One region of the Psychrosphaera haliotis genome, then DNA from elsewhere that is predicted to be linked to it. Evidence: predicted binding sites of a transcription regulator. Region 1 holds the regulator's gene; each other region holds the start of a gene.

Region 1 (3,400 bases):
CAGGTGGCCGTGTAACAACGACTATTAAAACAAAAAAAACACAGCCAAATAACTAAGTAGAGAAAACCTAATATGACCAAGTTGGTGGCCAAGCATTTAGCCAAATCTTATAAAAGTAGACAAGTTGTTAAAGATGTAAGCCTGTCGGTTGAAGCCGGACAAGTTGTGGGTTTACTAGGACCTAATGGCGCAGGCAAAACAACCACGTTTTATATGATTGTAGGTCTTGTACCAAATGATAAAGGCGTTATCCAACTCGACGAAAACGATTTAAGTCATGAGCCTATGCACGTAAGAGCTCGTAAAGGTATCGGTTATCTTCCACAAGAGTCTTCGATATTTAAAAAGCTTACGGTTTCACAAAACATCATGTCAGTTCTAGAAATGCGCAAAGACATTGATGCTAACCAGCAAGCAGACTTGTTAGATGATCTTATTGCGGAGTTTCATATCGATCATATACGGGACAGCCTTGGTATGGCCTTATCTGGCGGTGAACGTCGCAGGGTAGAGATTGCACGTGCTTTAGCGGCAGATCCAAAAATTATTCTTTTAGACGAACCTTTTGCAGGTGTTGATCCTATCTCGGTGATAGATATCAAAAAAATAATCCAACAATTAACTGCAAAGGGAATAGGTGTTCTTATTACTGACCATAATGTCCGTGAAACACTTGATGTCTGTGAAAAAGCCTATATCGTAAGTCATGGGGAGCTAATTGCCGAAGGAACTCCTTCACAGGTACTAGAAAGTGACATTGTGAAGAAAGTTTATCTTGGTGACCAGTTCAAACTTTGATATTTTGTTAGTACAAATAAGTTTATTTTAGTCAGTACTTTACTGGGATCAAATGAGACCAACACTACAACTTAAAATGGGTCAGCAGTTAACTATGACCCCTCAATTACAACAAGCAATTCGTTTGTTGCAATTGTCGTCGTTAGAACTGCAACAAGAAATCCAAGAAGCCTTGGACAGCAACCCCTTGTTAGAAAATGACGAGGAGCATGGTTCTGTTGAGCATATTGAACTCCCTAAAGACAATCACGACCGCCATGAAAATGAAGCCGCATCTAATTCAAATGACGATGAAATTGAATGGACCAAAGATGAACGTGATACCAACGAAAACATTCAAGAACAAACAATAGGTGACGAGCTCCCTACTGACTCTAGTTGGGACGATTACATGAGTGCGGCTCCTGCTAGCTCAGGCCCAGCCTACGAAGGCGAAGACACCGTTTACCAGGGTGAAACAACGCTGGATATTCAAGACCATCTAAAGTGGCAACTTAATCTTTCTCCTTTTTCAGAACATGACTTAGCCATTGCTACCGCGATTATTGACGCCATCGATGATAAAGGCTTTTTGACCGTATCAACAGAAGACATCGTAGAGTCTGTAGATATTGAAGATGTTGAAATTGAAGAAGTAGAGGCCGTATTAAAGCGTATCCAACACTTTGATCCTATTGGTGTTGCTACCCGAGGCTTGCAAGAATGCCTACTTGTTCAGTTGCAACAATATAGTATTGATACGCCTTTTAGACAGGAAGCTATTGATTTAATTGCCGAGAATATCGACCTACTGGCTAATCGCGATTACCGTACCATTCTCCGTAAAACAAAATTAAAAGAAAATGACTTAAAAGAAGCCTTAGAGCTCATTCAGTCTCTGAACCCAAACCCTGCTAGCTTAGTTATTAAAGATGAAATTGACTATGTAATTCCAGATGTTAGCGTAATTAAGAAAAAAGGTCGTTGGTTAGTAGAGCTAAATCCCAATTCTATGCCTAAAATTAAAGTGAACGAACAGTACGCTTCACTGTCTAAAACTTCAACTAATAGCTCTGATGCTCAATTTGTTCGTTCACACTTACAAGAAGCAAAATGGTTTATTAAAAGTTTAGAAAGCAGAAACGACACTTTATTGAAGGTATCAAATTGTATAGTACAGCAGCAACAAGCCTTTTTTGAATATGGTCCAGAAGCTATGAAGCCAATGGTTCTAAACGATGTAGCAGAAATGGTTGATATGCATGAGTCCACAATATCACGTGTGACAACACAAAAATTCATGCACACTCCCAGAGGAATCTTTGAATTAAAGTACTTCTTCTCTAGCCACGTTAGCACCGAAAATGGTGGTGAATGTTCATCAACCGCAATTAGAGCTTTAATTAGAAAGTTAGTTGCCGCTGAAAACCAAGTAAAACCGTTAAGTGACAGTAAGATTGCCGATATTCTGGCCGAACAGGGCATCCAAGTAGCCAGAAGAACTATCGCAAAATACCGGGAGTCGTTAAACATTCCCCCTTCAAACCAGAGAAAACGATTGGTGTAATACACCCATTTTATCAATTAAGAAGGAAGTGCATATGCAAATTAATTTAACTTGTCGTCATGTCGATGCAACAGAGTCTTTAAAAGAGTATGTTGATACGAAATTTGCAAAGTTACAGCGTCATTTTGACCACATTAACAACGTCCATGTGATTTTAGACGTTGAAAAGCTAAGCCAAAAAGCAGAAGCGACCATGCATGTTAACGGTGGAGAGCTCTTTGCTACATCGGAGCATACAGATATGTATGCTGCTATTGACTCATTAATTGATAAACTTGATCGTCAAGTTATTAAGCATAAAGAAAAGTTAATTCGACACTAACTTCTCTCATTAAAATTAAAGTGCCAAGGACGGTACTTTTAATCCATCTTTTGAGATAAGATCAAAAGAAAATAGCAGTAAAATAAAACCATGAATGTAAAGTTACTTCTGCAACCTGACTGCACAAAAGTGCTGGCAGACTGCCAAAGCAAGAAAAAGATCCTAGAGCATATTGCCGAGATTGCTAGTACTAAGTTACCTGATCTAACTTGCACAGATATATTGGCGAGTCTAATGAATCGCGAAAAACTAGGAAGTACAGGAATAGGAAATGGTGTAGCCATTCCTCATGGAAAAATCACCCCAAAAGGTGAACCAGTCGCGGTATTATTGGTTAGTCACCCTGGAATAAATTACGACGCGATTGATAATCGCCCAGTAGACGTATTTTTTGCACTATTAGTGCCTGAAGATCAATGTGATGTGCATCTTCAAACGCTTGCGTCTATTGCAGAAATCTTTGATAACAAAGATATGCTGAAACGAATTAGAAGTGCCGAAACAGATAACGACTTATACAACGTAATTGAAGCTGCTTAATCATGCATATATTTATAGTTAGTGGCCGTTCAGGCTCAGGGAAGACGGTAGTACTTAGAGTACTTGAAGACTTAGGTTACTACTGCGTTGACAATCTGCCAGTAGACTTACTGCCTGCTCTATCGCATTCGTTATCACAAAATTACCCACAAGTTGCTGTAAGCATTGATGTTCGAAACTTACCAAGCTCTGAA
Region 2 (3,400 bases), 610 kb from region 1:
TTCTATTTCTTCTTCGGCAGAGTCTTCTTGCTCCGCAGGTTCTTCAGCCTTTGGCGTTTCATCGATTAGCGAATCAATGTCAAAGTCATCATCGTCAGCAGCATCCGTTTGCTCATCAATTTCTTCCGTTGATCCCGCTTCGTCAATTAACGAGTCAATATCAAAGTCATCGTCGTCTAGGCCAAGCTCGTCATCTAAATCATTAACACCAGTATCCATATCATCATCTGGCGGCGCAGTTTCATCCGTATCTTCTGCAGGAAGGCTTTCATTAATTTCAGCCACAATATCGTCAGCATCTAATTCACTGGTTAAATCGTCACCAATGTCATCTTCTGCTTGTTCATCATCCATATCTAGAAGAGCATCTATATCATCCGCTTGAACGATTGCTTGGTCATCGTCATCCGCTAAATCAATCTCTTCCAATTCTGAACCATCATCTAAAAGCTGATCATCGGCTATAGAGTCATCAAACGCGGAATCATCTGAGAGTAACTCATCGTCGTCTAATGGCAGATCATCCAACGAGTCATCATCTAATGGAACGTCATCTAGTAGGTCGTCTTCCATATCTAGAGAGTCTAAATCATCATCCAATCCAGATAAGTCATCACTAAATGGGTCTAGTGAATCTAAACTGTCATCAACATCTAAGTCTGCACTAACACCCATTGCTTCAGAATGGTTAAAGTTTGAATCCATTGGAGCAGCTAAAGGAGAGTTTAAAGGATCTGTTAACGGATCCGCGGTTGGAGAGCTTTTTCTTTTAAGAAATAAAGCAAGAGCAACTAATAAAGATATTGAAAGCAGAGAAGATAAAACGATAATGCCAATGGTTGAGGATAAGAACTCGCTAATTTGATCTGTTATGCCCTTGTCTTCCGCCTGCGCTTTTGTGATCGCCAACTCTTCTTGTTGCTGAATCAGCAATTCTTCTAACTTTGATAAGATTTGTTGTGTTTCATTTCTAAGCTGGCTTTCATTACCCAATGATTGCTCAACATTGGTAAGCTTGTCTGACAACGCCGACAACTTATCTTGCAATGCTACATTTTCTTGCTGCAAAGATTGGTTTTGGTTTTTGGCACTATCAAGTTGAGTTTGTATATTCTCAAAAGCCTTAAGTTGCTTTTGTTCTACCTTTTCAATTTTCTCAGATATTTCTTTTTTCGCGTTAGTAACGTCAACTTGTTTAGCGGCTTCAATTGGAGCTAACGCTACGTCAATTGATTGTTTATTTGCTTTGCCACTTAATATATCTTTCCACAATTCATCATCTGCGTCTGCGCGCTCTTTTGCATAAAGAGGCTCTACTGACATTACTTCTTTATGGCTAGGGATCTTTAATATTGTGCCATTTTTTAAACCGTTCAAATTATTGTAATCAAATGACGAAGGGTTTTTCTTGAGAATGGCTACCATAACCTGATAAACAGACACATTATTACGGTGTCTGAATTTATTACCCAGTTTCCACATTGTATCTCGGCTAGTGATTGGGCCGTAAGTTTCTCCCATTTCGCCATAGTCGACCCCTTTAGGGCCTTTTAATTTGTTATCTGCATAAATAGAGGTTGCCGTTGAGAACGACATTATGATTATAAACAAAGCAAATAATTTTAAGCTTGAGCGCATTGATAATTTCCAGATTCAATATAGTTCCGCCAAATGCGGTAAAAGTTTGTTGATGCAGTTGTTTTTAAGAAAATGTATTGGTTAAAACCACATTAAAATACCTGCATTCAACTTTAATTATTTAAACACTTTAAAAAAGTAAAGCAAAGCTTGTACCACTTAATTCTGTCAAGTTTATGTCTCTTTATTAAATTTAGACCAAAAAAAAGCCCCGATACAACCGAGGCTTAGGAAACTATCGATTTAATTATAGATAGTCTTTTATTAATAACTCTGCAATTTGCAGGCTATTTGTTGCCGCCCCTTTACGAACGTTATCGGCCACTACCCATAAATTTATACCGTTAGGGTGAGAAATATCTTCACGAACACGGCCAACAAAAGTTTGGTCTTGGCCACTTGCATGGCTCACCTGGGTTGGAAACTCTTTGTCTTCTCTCATTAAAACAACGCCAGGCGCCTGCTCGAGTAGCTGTTTAACATCTTCTGCTGATACTGGTTGACGTAGTTCAACGTGAATTGACTCTGCATGACCGTAAAAAACAGGCACACGAACGGCAGTTGGGTTAACACGGATAGTTTCATCACCCATTATTTTATGTGTTTCCCACACCATTTTCATTTCTTCACGTGTATAGCCATTATCTTCAAATGAATCTATTTGAGGGATTACGTTAAATGCCATTTGTACCGGAAACGCTTCTGTTTCCACCGGGCGGCCATTCATCAGCTGAGCGGTTTGAGACACGAGTTCGTCGATGCCTTTTTTACCTGCGCCACTTACTGATTGGTAAGTACTAACATTGATTCGGTCAATTCCATAAGCGTCGTGTAATGGCTTAAGGGCAACTAACATTTGAATTGTAGAGCAATTTGGGTTGGCAATAATATTTCTATTTCTAAAGTCAGCTAATGCATGAGGGTTAACTTCAGGGATCACCAACGGAATTTCAGGCTCGTAGCGGTAAAAAGATGTGTTGTCGATAACAACAACGCCTAAATCAGCTGCGATAGGTGCATAACGCATGGACGCGTCAGAACCAGCGCTAAAAATAGCTAATTGTACTTGGCTCCAATCAAACTCAGCGGCGTCTAGTACCTCAATGTCTTTACCTTTGAACGATATTGTTTCACCTGCTGAGCGCTCGCTTCCTAAAGGGAATAACTCTCCAACTGGAAATTTTCTATCTGCTAATCCTTCAATAATGTTTTGCCCCACTAATCCTGTGGCGCCTAAAATTGCAATATTATATTTTTGTTCTGACATTGTTTCTCTACTTAATATGGAATCCGAGCGAACTGAGTTGCTCTGCTAATTCAGGTTGCTGACAGTTTACCGAAATTGACGACCATTCGCGACGTATTGGGTAGTTTTTTCTCAACCAATCAAAACTATGCTCGTTTAATAGATTTCTGAATAAACTATCGTCTCGTCTAACGTCGTAAACAGTATGTATTAGTGTTTTAAGTGGGTTGTTAGGTGCAATAGTGAAAGTCTTGCTGACTTCATTATTAACAGTTTTATCTTTATTTAGAGTAATTGATGATATTGCCGCTTCAGGTAAAAAGTCTTTTAACTGGGCTGTTGCTGCGACATTTAACAATTGGCACACGTTTTTATACAGCATTTCTGTGCCTGTCGCTTTGCCTTCTAAACTGTAGCCTGCAATGTGTGCACTTGTTAGGTCACAATGAGGGATCAACGCTTGCAGTGGATTTGGCTCTCCTTCCCATACATCCAGCACTAACTTTATATTTGGCT
Region 3 (3,400 bases), 270 kb from region 1:
TAATCTACATTTCGCTCAGAAGATACAACTGGTATACCATCATTAAAGCCGCTCGAAGTTAATTGGTTAACGACATTATTAGGCAAAAAACCTTGTGCCGATGCGACAACCGCTTTTGAATCAATTCCAACAACACGAGCATTAATCAAATAACCAGTAAGTTGCTTTGTTAACGTTCCAGCAACGGCATATTTGATTGGTAAGTCACCTTCTAACTCTAAGTAGTCTTTACTAAAAATGAAATCGCCATCTGGCGTGACGCGCACAAAATCTGTAGTTTTGAAATCTATAACAGGAATACCAAATTTGTGAACCTCATGGATAAAGCTCTCGGATATTTGCTTGCCTAATATGTCAGAGTACTGAAAGTCACTATCTAACATCACGAAACTCGTTACGGCTATAGGCGTACTCGAATTTACGTATTTCATATTAGACACTAAGTCTTGCATTAATCCACGAACGTAAAAGTTGATATTTTTATCACGACCGCCTCGATTAGGTTGTTGCTTGCCCATTTCATTCATTTTTCCCAACAAATGACTGCGGTAGTCATTCTGGAACTTTAAGCTCGCATCATTTGCCGTCATTACATTTTCGTTATCTAATCTTGGCTTTGGAGCTAATGAAGCCTCTTCGGATTCGCTCACTAATGCGTTTGCAGTCTTAACGTCAGTGCTATTTTCATTAGCGGCCTGCTCAACTTTAATATCATCATTATAAGACTCTTCTACAGACCAGTCAGAAATAGACGAACAAGCGGTAATATTAGTCGCTATTATAAGAGGGATTATTTTTTTCATGATTTGCTCCTAGTATTCGCCACGGTATAGTTTTTCATTTTTCAGCTTCACTTTTTCGTGACTCCACATTGCATTCATTGGTATGTAATCGGTTGCTGCCGCAACTACCGTTTTATTTGATAAGTCGATTATTCTGGCATTCACCACTAATTCATTTTCTTGCTGAACGTAATGACCAACTAATAGGTAATCGGCGGTGATATTATTTTCTAAACTGTTTACATCTCGGCTCATAAATCTATCAGCTTGATCAGAAATAATAACCTGCTTTTGTACTTTAAATTCGGTGACCTTGAGTCCAGCCTGTGTCAAAAAAGTAACAAAGCTTTCTTGAATTTGAATTCCAAATGGCGAAAGAGAGTCATTCTTTTCTTCCGAAAGGGTGTTAGCTGGCAAAAAGGTGCCGACTAAAATAGGCTGACCAATATTGAAATGGTTTGTAGTATTCAACAATTGTCTAGCGAGTTGTTCTACGTGGCCATGAAAAGACGCGCCTGCACGCTCAGGCTGATATTGCTCATAACCCTTTTCTACCGGCGGGTTTTGCAACTCAGCTAAACGTTCAATAGTTGTGCAGCCTGACAAAAGCAAGGTTAGGACGAGTAAAAACTGTTTCATATTTTTAAACCAACAATAAAGATCTTATTAATTTAAAGCAATATAAATGCCAGTTTACCGTAGGTTAAAGAAAACCTAATAGGTAAAGATTTGCCGAGGGGATTGGCGTCCTCTACAGGACTTGAACCTGTATCTAAGGCTTAGGAGGCCCTTGTTCTATCCAGTTGAACTAAGAGGACTTTTTATAGCTAAGTCACTTGTGGAATTTTTGCATCTACGGGTGATTTTGATTCAGGATCCTTTGTTACCCTGCTGCCAGGCTGAGGTACTTTCATAAGAGCAGCAATGCCCCAGAAGCTCCAATAAACAATAAAGCCCGCAAGAATTGCGTCACTTAAAAAGTGGCCACCTTGAACAACTCGTATCATACCAACAAGAGTTCCTAGACCAATACCAAAATAGAGCCAACGTCGAGAGTTCAACAACCAACCTAAAATCATAAAGTAGTAACCCATAGCAGCGTGACCGCTAACAAACGAACAGTTCCGTTCACATTGATCAGATATAACCCAAGCTGGCGAAAATACTTTATCACCACCAAAAGCTTCAATTTGGCGTGGTCTTGCTCTATCCCAGTTGTCTTTAAAAACCGTATGTACAATGATGCCTGGCCCGACCAAAATAGCGATGAGAGCAAAGCTACATAACTTTCTTTGGTTACAGCACCAAGCCAGTTTTATGCTTAATATTATAAAAATGATAAACGCAGGAAGGAGAAGCTTAGGCATATGTTTGAATATGTCATAAATGACTTGAACAAATGCATAATTGTTAAAGTAGAAACCACCATTATTAGCGTCGTAGAACCAACTTGATACGGTTAGATCAACTTCTGTAAAAATGGCAAAAAGTAGTGATAACACCACGAATACCGCAAATTTGATTCCAGTTTTCATTATTTTTTTTATTATATCCATGAAATTTGCTAATGCATTTTAAGCAGGGTTTTTCATTATTATCAACTACTATTTTGTTAATTCTTGAACATAATTTAAACAATTCAAAAAAAACAAGATTGTTCAAAAGCATAGCGTGATGATTAAAATTAATACAAATAATATTCTGATTGCTTTTCACCTTTACGTGAAAAGTCTGTATAATCGCGCGTCCGTTCACAAGCACTATACTAAATGCTGTGGAAATGAAATTTACAAAGGTAGTCCAAATGCAAGCAAAAACCGCACGTCCAAGTTCACCGATAAAACCGCCAGCGGCGACGGTGAAAACCGATAAGAAACTGTGGGACTACCCTAAATACTGGGCTGAATGTTTTGGCCCAGCGCCATTTTTCCCAACCACCCGTGAAGAAATGGACTTATTAGGTTGGGACAGCTGTGATGTTATTATCGTTACCGGTGATGCATATGTTGATCACCCTAGCTTTGGCATGGCCGTAATTGGGCGTATGTTGGAGTCACAAGGTTTCCGAGTTGGGATCATTGATCAACCAGATTGGCACAGCAAAGATGACTTTCAGCGTTTAGGCAAACCGAACCTGTATTTTGGTATTACTGCCGGCAACATGGATTCCATGATTAACCGTTATACCGCTGACAGAAAATTACGTCACGATGATGCCTACACACCAGATAATATTGGTGGAAAGCGCCCAGATAGAGCCGTTACTGTTTATTCTCAGCGTTGTCGTGAAGCCTTTAAAGGTGTGCCAATTGTTATTGGTGGTATTGAAGCGAGTTTACGCCGTATTGGCCACTATGATTATTGGTCAAACAAAGTGCGCCGCTCGGTTATTTTTGATTCTAAAGCTGACATGCTTATTTTTGGTAATGCAGAGCGTCCTCTGGTGGAAATCACACATCGCCTTTCAAGAGGCGAAGACATCAAAGAAATCAAGAATGTCCGTGGTACTGCCATCGTATTAAAAGACGCCTTACCTGATTGGCAAGGTATTGACTCAACTCATATTGATAAGCCAGGTATTATTGACCCAATATTAAACCCGTACCAAGAATATGACG
Region 4 (3,400 bases), 130 kb from region 1:
GAAGCCCCACTGTAAGCTTGTGCTTACTTAAGTCGCTGAGAATATAGCGAGCTAATTGAGTATCAACGACATTTTTTATTGTTATGTTCATGTCGACAATCTTTCAGCTATTCTCAGGACGGAGCTGCGCGCACGGCTATTGCTAGCAATTTCTTGTTCCGATGGCTTAATTGCTTTGCCAATCGGTTTCATTTTTATACCTTTGTTTAACTCTTCTTCGGTCACAGGCAAGCCTCTAGGCACTTGTTTGCCTTGGCTTTGCTTGCGGATGAATTGCTTAACAATTCTATCTTCCAAAGAATGAAAGCTAATCACTGACAGTCGACCGGTAGGCTTCAAGACTTCTAACGACGCATCTAACGCGCGCTCTATTTCCACTAACTCGCTATTTATATATATTCTTATTCCCTGGAAGGTGCGAGTAGCTGGGTGTTTCTTCTCAGCCTTACTCTTTGGTACAGTTGCAGCCACTAAATTAGCTAAATCGGTTGTCGTAAGAATCGGAGATTCTTCTCGCGCAGCAAGGATCTTTCTTGCTACACGTTTCGCAAACTTTTCTTCACCATAATTTTTTAACGCAAAAACAATATCTTCTTCTTCGGCTTTAGCTAACCAATCCGCCGCAGAAATACCACGGCTATAGTCCATTCTCATGTCTAACGGACCTGGCTTCATAAAGCTAAATCCTCGGTCAGCTTCGTCTAACTGAGGCGATGACACACCTAAGTCCATTAGAATACCGTCTACTTTGCCTACAACGTCGTGCTTTTGTGCCACAGCAAGAAGTTCAGAAAACGGTGTATGCTCAATGGTAAAGCTTGGATTGTCGGCAAAACGCTTTGCAGCTTCTATTGCCGTTGGATCACGATCGATTGCTATTAAACGGCCATTTTCATTTAGTTGACTTAAAACGTGAGATGAGTGTCCACCTCTACCAAAAGTACAATCGATATAAATCCCATCTGGCTTTATGTTTAAGCCATTAATGGATTCTTCTAATAATACCGATACGTGTGCTGTCATTATTGCTGCCGTTTAATTTACTTAGATTTATATTTAGAACGAAAACTCTTTGAGTCGATCTGTCATTTCATAATCGCCTTCTAGCTCCGCTGCAATATCTTCTGCCATTTGGGCATGCCACTGTTCTTCCGACCACATTTCAAACTTATTAAGTTGTCCGGTTAAAACAATCGATTTTTGCAACTCGGCGTGTTGACGTAATTGGGCAGGTAATAAAATGCGGCCTGCTTTATCCATATCAACTTCATGTGCATTACCTAGTAATACACGCTGAACACGTCGTTCTTGAGCATTCATAGAAGATAATTGACGTAACTTAAATTCAATTTCTTCCCACTCAACTAACGGGTATAACAACAAACACGGCTGGTGCAGATCTACAGTACAAACCATTTTACCTTCAGACTCAGACAGCAAAAGCTCACGATATCGAGTTGGTATCGATAATCGTCCTTTACTGTCTAATGATAAGGTATTTGCACCGCGAAACATTGTCGCTCCATTTTGTGGTTGTTATTTCCACTGTTATGTTTGGGACTGGGTACCAATATATCCCACAATTTCCCACTAACACACAGTTTAGGCTTCCATTCAATATATTGTCAAGCTAATAAGCGGCAAGTTTTTGCCGTAAAGAACCTTTAAAACAAGGCTTTTGAATAAGGTGCTGAATATCGTGGGAAATAGTGGGGAGTAAGCATTTCAAATTATCAATAAAGTCAAAAAAAATAATATTAGAAATTTGCCAAAAAATTCGATTTAAGCAATAAAACCCACGTCACCTACTTTAATAAAACTTGGCTAGCTTTAGCCTGAAACATTTACAACCTCCTACGTAAATGTTTCATACAGCATCCATTGAACCAATGCCAAAAACAAACAAATCCGTTTACTTTCAGTAATTTAAAAAATGGCACAAAGTTGGCAACAGCTAGAATGAACAAACAGGCGTACCCTCGAAGCATTTAGGTACGCAGATGATTATCATTAAGGAGACGTTTATGAATAAGTTAACTAAAACTTTATCAGCAGTAGCAGTGGTTAGTGTATTGGGCCTTTCTTCACAAGCCGAAGCTAACGACTGGAAAGACAAAAGTAAAGATGCATGGATAGACGGCAAAGCTGAAACCGTTTTACTCATGAATACAAACCTAAACTCCTTTGACATTAATACAGACGTAGAAAAAGGTGTGGTGATTTTAACGGGTAAAGTCGACAGCAAAGTTGAGCGAGACCTAGCCGAAGAACTCATCGAGTCATTAGATGGCGTAAATAGCGTGGAAAATGAACTCACCGTTATGAACAAAGACAAAAGCAGTTTTGGTAATACCATGATGGATGCCAAAGTCGCCACGGTATTAGAAACAAAATACTTACTAGAGTCTGAAGTTTCAGCAACAGACATTGATATTGAAGCAGAAAACGGCGTCGTTAAATTAAGCGGCTTGGTATCTAGCGATGCAGAGCATGACTTAGCCATCGCCATTGCAAAAAATACTGATGACGTAAAGCGCGTTATCGATGAATTAGAAGTAACTGAAGAATAACCTGATACTCTCCATCTTGCCCGCTATATGCGGGCTTTTTTTTGCCCTTTTACAAAACCCATTACTAGTAAAACCTGCGCTAAGTAATAGGTTGTCATTATGCTCAAACCCTCTGCTGGAACCGTTACCACAAACTTGTTAATCGCTATAATGCTGTCGGACACAACAAACGTTAATGCTCCAAGTGTTATAAGAGGGTTTTGGTTTTTTAAGCCTAAAGTGCTCATGGCCATTGCGAATATGACCAACATATAAAATAGAACCGGTATTAATAAAGTGTCAGTTTTTGGCAAAACAAAAGCCATCATCACTATAAAATACGTTACAAACGATAATGTCATTTTGTTTGCTGCAAAGGTTAGCTTTTTATAATGGCAAATTAAAAATAGGTAAAACACATGCGCAACAAAAAATGCAGACAAGCCAAATACAAAGCTATTGTTTATGGGAAGCGCTAAAAGAATGTCACCTGCAGCCGAGAAGGCTAAAGCGCCTAACAACAGCAACCTGAACTTACCGGCTAATGAAAACCAAACAAAACCAATTAGCATAAAAATAGGCAAGGCTTTATGAAGATATTGCAATGGATAGCCATCCAAGCTTAAACAAAACAGATAACTTAAGCACTGCACGCTGTATATAATAGGGAAGTAAACGGCTTTAGATTTAATGAGGTTGATTCCTAGTAAGACAAACCCAACTTAACGTAACACATTATTGTTTATAGAAAAAAGCCCAACTGTTAGCTGGGCTTATGTATTTTGTTTCAATATGTTTTTAGTGGTAAGTCTATAAAGTAAACTTGCCTATAATGCCGCTAAGCGTTTTAG

Evidence for each region. Region 1 encodes sigma-54, which starts transcription at its own class of promoters, with help from an activator protein. Its sites were predicted from a motif close to GTTGGCACGNNNNTNGNNT; they were not measured.
Region 2: ABD009_RS03010 (FimV/HubP family polar landmark protein) is a predicted target of sigma-54. The motif match lies at 1,780-1,798, and genes of this name have one in related genera.
Region 3: ABD009_RS04485 (FlgO family outer membrane protein) is a predicted target of sigma-54. The motif match lies at 1,457-1,475, and genes of this name have one in related genera.
Region 4: ABD009_RS05070 (BON domain-containing protein) is a predicted target of sigma-54. The motif match lies at 1,933-1,951, and genes of this name have one in related genera.

The regions. Positions count from the first base shown of each region.
Region 1 covers NZ_BAAAFQ010000004.1:687,434-690,833, forward strand. Annotated here, with positions in the region: gene lptA (lipopolysaccharide transport periplasmic protein LptA) at 1-56, shown strand, start outside; gene lptB (LPS export ABC transporter ATP-binding protein) at 73-798, shown strand; gene ABD009_RS05680 (RNA polymerase factor sigma-54) at 851-2,344, shown strand; gene hpf (ribosome hibernation promoting factor) at 2,379-2,666, shown strand; gene ABD009_RS05690 (PTS sugar transporter subunit IIA) at 2,757-3,206, shown strand; gene rapZ (RNase adapter RapZ) at 3,209-3,400, shown strand, end outside.
Region 2 covers NZ_BAAAFQ010000004.1:74,655-78,054, forward strand. Annotated here, with positions in the region: gene ABD009_RS03010 (FimV/HubP family polar landmark protein) at 1-1,638, opposite strand, end outside; gene ABD009_RS03015 (aspartate-semialdehyde dehydrogenase) at 1,886-2,905, opposite strand; gene ABD009_RS03020 (4-phosphoerythronate dehydrogenase) at 2,913-3,400, opposite strand, start outside.
Region 3 covers NZ_BAAAFQ010000004.1:413,813-417,212, forward strand. Annotated here, with positions in the region: gene ABD009_RS04480 (FlgO family outer membrane protein) at 1-803, opposite strand, end outside; gene ABD009_RS04485 (FlgO family outer membrane protein) at 813-1,421, opposite strand; tRNA gene ABD009_RS04490 (tRNA-Arg) at 1,525-1,600, opposite strand; gene ABD009_RS04495 (phosphatase PAP2 family protein) at 1,610-2,317, opposite strand; gene ABD009_RS04500 (YgiQ family radical SAM protein) at 2,587-3,400, shown strand, end outside.
Region 4 covers NZ_BAAAFQ010000004.1:561,146-564,545, forward strand. Annotated here, with positions in the region: gene ftsL (cell division protein FtsL) at 1-91, opposite strand, end outside; gene rsmH (16S rRNA (cytosine(1402)-N(4))-methyltransferase RsmH) at 88-1,023, opposite strand; gene mraZ (division/cell wall cluster transcriptional repressor MraZ) at 1,057-1,515, opposite strand; gene ABD009_RS05070 (BON domain-containing protein) at 2,025-2,570, shown strand; gene ABD009_RS05075 (lysoplasmalogenase) at 2,594-3,154, opposite strand; gene ABD009_RS05080 (methyl-accepting chemotaxis protein) at 3,360-3,400, opposite strand, start outside.